One region of the Streptomyces sp. NBC_01775 genome, then DNA from elsewhere that is predicted to be linked to it. Evidence: riboswitches for the same ligand, from Rfam matches in the RefSeq annotation. Region 1 holds a riboswitch; each other region holds the start of a gene.
The links. Region 1 has a riboswitch for cobalamin ahead of OHB04_RS14285 (ribonucleoside-diphosphate reductase subunit alpha). Riboswitches for the same ligand answer to the same signal wherever they lie in the genome.

Region 1 (3,347 bases):
ACTCGTAGACGCCCGCGATGGACGCGATGGTCGCGGTCGGGGCGATGGCCAGCAGCAGGGAGTTGCGCATGCCGGTCGCCGCGATACGGGCACGCAGCGCCGCCCAGCGGTCCGTCCAGTGCGGCTCGGCGTTCGGGTAGTGGTCCGGGTGCAGCACGCCACGGGCCGTACGGGTGTGCTCCCAGGCGGCGTGCGGGCCGTGCCGCTCGGCGAGGTCGGCCGAGGTCTCGTAGGCGGCGAGCATGACGCGCTCGGCGATCCGGGTGGACAGCTCGCGGGCCTCGGCCGAGTCGAACGGCAGCCCGAGCCGGAAGAAGACGTCCTGGAGCCCCATCATGCCCAGACCCACCGGCCGCCAGCGGGAGTTGGAGCTCGCGGCCTGCGTCGTCGGGTAGAAGTTGATGTCCACGACGCGGTCCAGGAAGGTCACCGCCGTCCGCACGGTGGCGTCCAGCCGCTCCCAGTCCATCGCGCCGGCCTCGCCCAGGTGGGCCGCGAGGTTGACGGAGCCGAGGTTGCACACGGCGGTCTCGCCGTCGTCGGTGACCTCCAGGATCTCCGTGCACAGGTTCGAGGAGTGCACGGTGTGCCCGTGCTCGGCGGTCTGGTTGGCGGTGCGGTTGGAGGTGTCCTTGAACGTCATCCAGCCGTTGCCGGTCTGCGCCAGGGTGCGCATCATCGCGCCGTAGAGCTGCCGCGCGGGCAGCCGCTTGAGGTAGCGGCCCTCGGCCTCGGCCTTGCGGTAGGCGGCGTCGAACTCCTCGCCCCACAGGTCGACCAGCTCGGGCGCGTCCGAGGGGGAGAGCAGCGACCACTCCTCGTCGGCGGCCACCCGGCGCATGAACTCGTCCGGGATCCAGTGCGCGAGGTTGAGATTGTGGGTCCGGCGTGCCTCCTCGCCGGTGTTGTCGCGCAGCTCCAGGAACTCCTCGATGTCGGCGTGCCAGGTCTCCAGGTAGACGCAGGCCGCGCCCTTGCGCCGGCCGCCCTGGTTGACGGCGGCGACCGAGGAGTCGAGCGTGCGCAGGAACGGGACGATGCCGTTGGAGTGCCCGTTCGTCCCCCGGATGAGCGAGCCCCGCGCGCGGATTCGTGAGTACGAGAGCCCGATGCCGCCCGCGTGCTTGGACAGCCGTGCGACCTGGTGGTAGCGCTCGTAGATCGAGTCCAGCTCGTCCATGGGGGAGTCCAGCAGATAGCAGGAGGACATCTGCGGGTGGCGGGTGCCGGAGTTGAACAGGGTGGGCGAGGAGGGGAGATACGCCAGCGAACTGGTGAGCGCGTACAGCTCGGCGACCTCCTCCAGAGCCCGCTCGGAGCCGTCGGCGGCGAGCCCGCACGCCACCCGCAGCAAAAAGTGCTGAGGCGTCTCGACGGGCACCCGGGTGGTGGGGTGGCGCAGGAGATAGCGCGAGTGCACCGTGCGCAGTCCGAAGTAGCCGAACCGGTCGTCGGCGCCGTCCTCCACGGCCGTCTCGACCAGCGCGTCCAGCCGGGCGGCGTGCGCGGCGACGAACTCCGCCGTGCCGTCCGCGATCAGGCCCTCGGCGTGCCCCAGCGCCACCGACCCGGAGAACGAGGTGACGCCCTGGGAGGCCGCCTCGTCGCGGATCGCGAGGGTCAGCAGCCGGGCGGCCAGGCGGGAGTAGGAGGGCTCCTCGCTGATGAGCCCCGCGGCCGACTCGATGGCCAGGGTGCGCAGTTCAGCGGCGGACGCCTGCGGTGCCCGGCCGCGCAGCGCGGCGGCCTCGACGGGGCCGGGGACGGCGGCGGGGAGGTCGGCGGTGAGGGCGGCGAGCGTGCTGCGCAGGCTCTCGGCGGCCGGGTCCCCGCCGCTCCGGGGCGTGCCGGACGGGTCGCCTGTGCCTGATGGGTCGCTCTCCGGTACGGCATCCGTCTGACTGGGTGCCGGTACGGTCGGTGCGATGGTCACTCGGTGCTCTCCCTCGCTGCTGCTCGCTGCCGCACGGGCGATCGCAGGGGAGGGCAGGGCACGTCGCGTCAGGGCATGACGCGACGGACCGCCGGTCCAACCCACGAGACCCGGGCGTTCCTCGAAGCCGCCGCAGGTGCTCGGACTCGCGGGCGCACACGGCATGGGCGCCCGCACACCGTTGCGGGACAGTCCCGGAATCGCACCGGGTTCCCCTGCATCGCTGGCGGTCGGGAAGAGCATACATCTAGTGCCCGGATGTGCCAGTGCCCCCACATATTGTGTGTCGGCCTGTCGAAGGCGGAGACCTCCGAGGGACGGTCACAGCGCCAGCACGTATGCCCACAGTGCCGGGAGGCCGGGCACCGGCGACCAGTCGCGGGAGGGAGTCCGCGCGAATCCCAGGCGCTCGTACAGCCGGTGTGCGGGCAGCATCCGGTGCTGGGTGGAGAGTACGAGCGCGGTGAGCTTCCGGGCTCGCGCCCGCTCGACGCAGGCGGTCACCAGCGCCTCGCCCACCCCGCGCCCCCGGGCCTCGGCACGTACGGCGAGCATCCGGAACTCGCCCTCACCGGCGCCCGCGCGCTCCGCGAAGGGCCCGCCGCCGCCGACGAAGGTGACGGTGCCCAGCAGCGTGCCCGTGTCGTCCTGCGCGACAAGCAGTTCCGCGTGCGCCGCGCGTCCGGCCGCGTCCCGCAGGCGCTCCAGGTAAGGGTCCTCCGCGCCGAAGTCCAGCAGTCCTCCGTCGAGATACGCCGCGGCCGTCAACTCCCCGGCTTCGGCGTACTCCTGTTCGCGTGCCCTTCTGACCGTGATATCCATGGCGGCCATCATGCGCCGCCGCGCACGATGGCCGCCATGGATATCGCGTGCCCGGTGGACGGTCAGTCGGCCCCGGTGGCCGCGGGAGCGGTGGAGGACGCCGGACCGGACGGGGCGGCTCCGGCTGCCGAAGGCGCCTCGGCGTGTACCGGGCCTGCGGGGCGCTGGTCGGGCGCGTCCGCCGTGTAGTCCTCGGGCCGGGTCTCGTCCACACCGTCCGGCGCCCCCACGGCGCGGAGCGCCACCGTCAGGACGACGGTGACCAGGACGTTCAGCACGAACGCGGTCACTCCGATGTAGCCGATCTCCTTGATGCCGGGGATCAGCGCGTTGCTGCCGCCGAAGTGCTTCTGGGTCGGGCTGGCGACGCCGTACGCGGCGACGGTGCCGTAGACCATGCCCACGGCCCAGCCCGCCAGCAGCGCCCACCGGTGGAACCAGCGGGTGAACAGGCCGCCCACCAGCGCGGGGAAGGTCTGGAGGATCCAGATGCCGCCCAGGAGCTGGAAGTTGATGGCGACGGTCTTGTCCATGCCGAGGACGAAGACGAGCGCGCCGACCTTCACCAGCAGCGACACCAGCTTGGAGACCT
Region 2 (3,347 bases), 1.6 Mb from region 1:
CGCAGGCGGGTCAGGAGGCAACGCGCAGGACGAGTTTCCCTCTGGTGCGGCCCGTCGCGCTCCGCCGGTGGGCCTCGGCGGCCTTCTCCAGCGGCAGTACGTCCTCGACCTCGACATGGATCTCGCCGTCGTCGATGAGCCGCGCGAGACGGTCCAGCGCGTGCCCGTCCGGCTCGACCAGGAAGCCGGTGGCGCGCAGCCCGCGCTCCCGCGCCGTGCCCAGCAATTCCTCCGAGACGCCCGAGGGGACGGCGATGAGCAGCCCGTCCCCGCGCAGGGTCTCCAGGGAGCGGGTGCTCGTGTGGTCGATGCCGTCGCCGACGAGATCGATGACGACGTCCACCTCGCTCACCAGGTCCTCGAAGCTCTCCTTGGTGTAGTCGATGAGCTTGTCGGCGCCCAGCTCGTACAGCCAGGCGTGCTTGTCCTGCCGCGCGGTGCCGATGACATGCGCGCCCAGGTGCTCGGCGAGCTGGACGGCGAAGTGGCCCACTCCCCCGGCGGCGGCGTGCACGAGGACCCGTCGGCCCTCCTGGACGCGGGCGGTGTCGACCACCGTCTGCCAGGCGGTGAGCGCCGCCAGCGGCACGCCCGCCGCGCGGTCGTGGTCCAGCGACTCCGGTTTACGGGCGAACTGCCGTGAGGGCGCGGTCACATACTCCGCGTACGCGCCTGCCTCGCGGGGGAACCACGGCATGCCGTAGACCTCGTCCCCGGGCTGGAGGGTGTGGACGCCGAAGCCCACCTCCTCCACCACGCCGGAGACGTCCCAGCCGACGGTGAAGGGGGGATCGCCCAGGACGGCGGCCATGCCGCTGCCGGAGCGGGTCTTGATGTCGACCGGGTTCACCCCGGCCGCCACCACCCGCACCAGCACCTCGGTCGGCAGAGGGCGGGGCTTCGGCTTATCCACCGGCTTCAGCACCTCTGGCCCGCCGAAGGCGTCCTGGCTGATCGCGCGCATCGTGGTCATGCTCTTCCCCGGATCGTGGTCATGCTCTTCCCTGGTGGCTGGGTCCCGGCTCAGTAGTCCGCGGACAGCGCGTCGACGAGTTCGCCGGTGTCCGGGTGGGGGAGGGTGCGGGCGACATCCGCGACGGCCACCATGCCGACGAGTCGGTCCCCGTCGATCACGGGCAGGCGGCGCACCCGGTGCTGGGCCATGGTCGCGAGCACGTCCTCGGGGCTGTCATCGGCGCCGATGGTGACGGCCTCGTGCTGGCCCAGGCTGCCTGCGGAGAACTCGGCGGGGTCCCGGTCGGCGCCGTACACCTTCACCACGAGGTCACGGTCGGTGACCACGCCCTTGAGCTTGTTGTCCTTGCCGCAGATGGGCAGCGCGCCCACATCCAGCTCCTTCATCAGCCGAGCGGCGTCCGCCGCCGTCTGGTCGGTACGCACACAGTCGGCGCCGCTGGTCATGATGTCGCGGACCGTGTTTGCCATCGTGGTCATCGCTGATCCTCCTGCTTCGGTGCTCGCGCTCGTTCACTCGTGTCGGGGCTGCCTCGATGAGGCGGCGTCCCCCGGGTTGCCAGCCGCCCGAGGGCTGAAACGCCAGGGACGGACAGGGAGGGAGGGGGCGGGGGCCGGGAGGGGTGGTCCGGGCGCACTGGCCACCGTCGCGCGGGGGCGTCTAGGCTGGCGGTGCAGCTGGTTCGCCCCGTCCGCCAGACGGGAGGCGTCGTAAGAGGGAACCCGGTGGGAGTCCGGGACTGCCCCGCAGCGGTGAGCGGGAACGACCGCCGTCATGAGCACTGGGTCCGTACGGTCCCGGGAAGCGACGGCCAGTAGGTGCCCGCCGGGAGACCGGCAGGCGCGCCCGCGAGTCCGAAGACCTGCCCGTTGCCCGCACGCGGCCGACCGCGTGCGGTCCCCGGTGACCTCGAGGGCGGGTCGGGGGCGCTCCGGACACCATCCGGGGAGTCGCACAGCAGGGCGGACAGGCGCGCACAGCCGGGCGCACCATCCAGCCGTGCCACCACCCTTCGCGTCCTCGTCCCGCACCGGGACCGCTGGAGACACGCTCGCGAAGGAGAGTTCCGTGACAGCCGAGTCCGCAGCCGCGGCAGCGCACGCCACCGTGTACGGCTACCCGCGCCAGGGCCAGAGCCGGGAGCTGAAGAAGGCCATCGAGGGGTACTGGAAGGGCCGCGTCAGCGCGGACGCCCTCCGGGAGACCGCCGCCGGCCTCCGCCGTGCCACCTGGCGGCAGCTCGCCGACAGCGGCATCCACGAGGTGCCCACCGGGGACTTCTCGTACTACGACCACGTCCTGGACACCACCGTCATGGCCGGCGCGATCCCCGACCGGCACCGCGCGGCCGTCGAGGCCGACGCGCTGGACGGCTATTTCGCGATGGCCCGCGGCACCCAGGAGGTGGCACCGCTGGAGATGACCAAGTGGTTCGACACCAACTACCACTACCTGGTGCCCGAACTGGGCCCCGACACCGTCTTCGCCGCCGACTCCACCAAGCAGGTCGCCGAGCTGAAGGAGGCCCTCGCGCTCGGTCTGACGGCCCGGCCCGTCCTCGTCGGGCCCGTCACCTACCTGCTGCTGGCCAAGCCCGCGCCCGGGGTCGCGCCGGACTTCGAACCGCTGACCCTGCTGGACCGGCTCCTGCCCGTCTACGCGGAGGTCCTCGCCGACCTGCGGGCCGCGGGCGCCGAGTGGGTGCAGCTGGACGAGCCCGCGCTCGTCCAGGACCGCTCCCCCGCCGAGCTGAACGCGGCGGGCCGCGCCTACCGGGAACTCGGCGGACTCACCGACCGGCCCAAGCTCCTGGTCGCCTCCTACTTCGACCGGCTCGGGGACGCCCTGCCCGTGCTGGCCAAGGCGCCGGTCGAGGGCCTCGCGCTGGACTTCACCGGCCCCGCGGCGGCGAACCTGGACGCACTGGCCGCCGTGGGCGGGCTGCCCGGCAAGCGGCTGGTCGCCGGGGTCGTCAACGGGCGCAACATCTGGATCAACGACCTCGAGAAGTCCCTGGCCACCCTCGGCACCCTGCTCGGCCTCGCCGGCCGGGTCGACGTCTCGGCCTCCTGCTCGCTGCTGCACGTCCCGCTGGACGCCACCGCCGAGCACGACATCGACCCCGAGATCGCCCGCTGGCTCGCCTTCGCCCGCCAGAAGACCGGCGAGATCGTCACCCTCGCCCGGGGCCTGGACCGGGGCACCGGCGCCGTCGCCGCCGAACTCGCCGCCAACCGGGCCGATCTGGCCTCGCGCGAGGGCTCCGCGCTCACCCACGACCCCGCCGTGCGCGCCCGCGCCGCCGCCGTGACCGACGCGGACACCCACCGCTCCCCCGCCTACCCTCAGCGGGCCCCCGCGCAGCGCGCCC
Region 3 (3,347 bases), 2.7 Mb from region 1:
GCCGACCATCGGCGAGACCTTGTTGCCGTAGGCCCGGTTGGACTTCGTCGTCTGGTAGTTGGAGACGTTCAGCGCGAAGCCGTCCGCCTTGGCGATGCCCGCGCGGTTCAGGGGCTCGACCAGGCCGCCGGGGTCGCGCACCCAGTCGGGGTTGCCCGCGTCGAGGTAGACCTTGGTCTTCGGGAGCTGCTTGAGCTTGCTGACGGCCTCGTTCAGCAGCTGGTAGCGCTCCTCGTGGAACTGCTTCGGGGTGCAGCCCTCGGCCAGCAGGTGCGGGATGGCGTCCGGTTCGACCACCACCGTGGTGGAGCGGTCGCCGATTCCCTTGACGACGTTGTCGAGCCACGCGCGGTACTCCTCGGCGCCCTTGGCGCCGCCCTGGCTGTACTGCCCGCAGTCGCGGTGCGGGAGGTTGTAGAGGACGAGCAGCGCGCTGCGGTCGGCCTTGTCCGCGTCCTTCGTCAGCCGTTCGACCTCGGAGCGCGGCTCGGGGCGGGTGATCCAGTCGGCAACCGGCTGACTCGCGATCTTCTTGATCAGCTTGGCGTCGTCGGCCTTGTCGTCCTGCTCGTACGTGCTGACCTGCTTGGCGGCGTTTCCCGAGGGGTTGACCCAGTACGGGGACTCGGACTTGGGGCGCTGGTCGACAGCGGAGCCGCCCTTGGCGCCGTCGTCGGAGCTGTCGTCCGAGGACGAGAAGCATCCGGCAAGCAGCAGCATCGCCCCCACTGTCGCACCTGACGCGGCGAGCCGGACGCGGGCCGCGCGCGGCGGCCTGCTGTCGTAACTGCCGTACATCCACTCCCCTTTGGCCGTATTCCTGGGGACGCCCCGGCCCCCATGGACAAATCGTCGCTCCATCGTGTCACACGGATTTTCCCGGCACCGATGCTGTCGAAGAGCTGTTACGGGCCCTCTCCAGGGGCCTGCGGACGCTCCGGTTCCGCGTGGCCGGCGAACGCCACGTGACGGAGTCCTTATTGACAGTGCACATGTCAGGCTGCAACGCTCCGAACAGCACATTTCCATACTGAGGCGACGGTGCGCAGGAAGCCGGTGCGAATCCGGGACGGTCCCGCCACTGTGTCCGTACGCGTGCGACGCGTACGGGAGTCAGGAACTGACCCGTCGCTTCTCCACCTGACGGGGCGTGGAAACCCCAGGAGGAGGAAGGCGTATGTCTCCGCACATCGCACACAGCACACCGGCGGCGGCCTCGGGAGCCGGCACCGCCGACCCGTCAGCCATCCATTCCGCGACGGTCAGGACGCGCGACTGGCTGATCGTCGCCGCCGCCGCGATCGTGGCGCTGATCGCGCTCTACGCCGTCTTCGTCGACAACGGCAACCTCGTCTCGGCCACCGGCAACTACCTGCACGAGTTCTCGCACGACGGACGCCACCTCTTCGGCGCCCCCTGCCACTGATCGGGGCACGCACACATGTCCGTCTCCGCTGAGACAACTCCCTACCCGCTGCTGCCCCTTCTCGGCCGGGGCCTGGGCGCCGGCGCGCTCGCCGGGCTGGCTTCCGGGCTCTTCTCGCTGCTGCTGGCCGAACCCCTGATGGACAGGGCGATCCGGCTGGAGGAGAAGCGCTCGGCCGCCGCCCAGTCGGGCCATCACCACGCCGCCGAGGCCGAGGAGGTCTTCACCCGGGGCACCCAGCACTTCGGGCTGGTGGTGACGGCCGCGGTGGTGGGCCTCGCCGTCGGGGTCTTCTTCACGCTCGCCTACGTGCTGGTCTACCGCTCGGCCCCCATGGCCGACGGCCGCGCCTGGCAGCGTGGCCTCGGGCTGGCCGGTGCGGGCTTCCTCGCCCTCTCGCTGCTGCCCGGCCTGCGCTATCCGGCCAACCCGCCGGGCGTGGGCGACAGCGGCACCGTCACCGAACGGCAGGGGCTGTGGGTGGCCGCGCTGGTGATCAGCGTGCTGGGGCTGGTGCTCGCGCGCCAGTTCCACGTACGGCTCGGCCGCGCCGGGCACGGGCTGCCGGCCCGGCAGTCCGCGGCGGCGGCCACCGTGGTCGCCACGCTCGCCGCGCTCTTCCTGCTCCCGGACAACCCCGACGCCGTCCCGGTGTCCGCCACCTTGCTGTGGGACTTCCGCGTGCTCTCCTTCGCCGCCCACGCGGTGCTGTGGACCGCGCTGGGCACGCTCTTCGCCCTGCTCTGCGGTCGCCTGGCCAGGGGCGCGGGCGCCGGCGAGCGCACGGACGGCGGGCCCTCGGCGTAGGGCCCGCACCGCGGGGCCGGGCCATGGCGAACCTCCGTCGGTCAGTCCGGCGGTCCGGCCAGAAGGCCCGCTCCGCATCCCCGGGGCGGGCCTCTTACTCCGTACGGCGGCGGCGCGGCTCCGTGCGGAGCCGGGCGGCGTCAGATCTTGTCGACCAGGTCGGCGATGGAGTCGACGACGCTGGAGGCGCGGTAGGGGTAGCGCTCGATCTCGTCGGGCCTGGTCAGGCCCGTGAGGACGAGGAAGGTCTCCAGGCCCGCCTCCATGCCGGCGCGGACGTCCGTGTCCATCCGGTCGCCGATCATGGCGCTGGTCTCCGAGTGCGCGCCGATCGCGTTGAGGCCCGCGCGCATCATCAGCGGGTTGGGCTTGCCCACGAAGTAGGGGTGCTGCCCGGTGGCCTTGGTGATGAGGGCCGCGACGGAGCCCGTGGCGGGCAGGGCGCCCTCGGCGGAGGGGCCGGTCTCGTCGGGGTTGGTGGCGATGAACCGGGCGCCGTCGTTGATGAGGCGGATGGCCCTGGTCAGCGCCTCGAAGCTGTAGGTGCGGGTCTCACCGAGGACGACGTAGTCGGGGTCGGCGTCCGAGAGGACGTAGCCGATGTCGTGCAGCGCGGTCGTCAGCCCGGCCTCTCCTATGACGTAGGCGGTGCCGCCGGGGCGCTGGTCGTCCAGGAACTGCGCCGTGGCCAGCGCCGAGGTCCAGATGTTCTCGGTGGGTACGTCCAGCCCGATGCGCGCCAGGCGGGCGTGCAGGTCCCTGGGGGTGTACATCGAGTTGTTCGTGAGCACCAGGAAGGGGCGTCCGGACTCCTTGAGGCGCTTGATGAAGGAGTCGGCTCCGGGGACGGGAATCCCCTCGTGCATCAGCACACCGTCCATGTCGGTGAGCCAGGACTCGATGGGCTTGCGCTCTGCCACGGGCGGGCTCCTGCCAGGTTCGTGGTGGTCCGGCCGGCGGGGAGTACCTCGGTGTACGACCGGCCGCCGCGTTCAGCGTAACCGCAGGGGCGGTGCCCGGTCAGCCGGGACGTACGCCGTAAGGCGCCCAGATCCACGGCCTCCGGCCCCCGGGTGGGTTCCCTCGTCCGGACCGTTGGTGTGCCCCCGGGCTC

Region 2: it holds a riboswitch for cobalamin, as region 1 does, so the genes downstream of both, metE (5-methyltetrahydropteroyltriglutamate--homocysteine S-methyltransferase) here and OHB04_RS14285 (ribonucleoside-diphosphate reductase subunit alpha) in region 1, are expected to answer to the same signal.
Region 3: it holds a riboswitch for cobalamin, as region 1 does, so the genes downstream of both, OHB04_RS26400 (hypothetical protein) here and OHB04_RS14285 (ribonucleoside-diphosphate reductase subunit alpha) in region 1, are expected to answer to the same signal.

The regions. Positions count from the first base shown of each region.
Region 1 covers NZ_CP109104.1:3,205,943-3,209,289, reverse strand. Annotated here, with positions in the region: gene OHB04_RS14285 (ribonucleoside-diphosphate reductase subunit alpha) at 1-1,933, opposite strand, end outside; cobalamin riboswitch at 2,048-2,180, opposite strand; gene OHB04_RS14280 (GNAT family N-acetyltransferase) at 2,255-2,755, opposite strand; gene mctP (monocarboxylate uptake permease MctP) at 2,818-3,347, opposite strand, start outside.
Region 2 covers NZ_CP109104.1:1,558,735-1,562,081, forward strand. Annotated here, with positions in the region: gene OHB04_RS07200 (NADP-dependent oxidoreductase) at 11-973, opposite strand; gene OHB04_RS07205 (CBS domain-containing protein) at 1,024-1,446, opposite strand; cobalamin riboswitch at 1,638-1,860, shown strand; gene metE (5-methyltetrahydropteroyltriglutamate--homocysteine S-methyltransferase) at 2,045-3,347, shown strand, end outside.
Region 3 covers NZ_CP109104.1:5,921,765-5,925,111, reverse strand. Annotated here, with positions in the region: gene OHB04_RS26405 (glycoside hydrolase family 6 protein) at 1-798, opposite strand, end outside; cobalamin riboswitch at 1,023-1,144, shown strand; gene OHB04_RS26400 (hypothetical protein) at 1,178-1,426, shown strand; gene OHB04_RS26395 (CbtA family protein) at 1,442-2,233, shown strand; gene OHB04_RS26390 (HAD-IIA family hydrolase) at 2,374-3,153, opposite strand.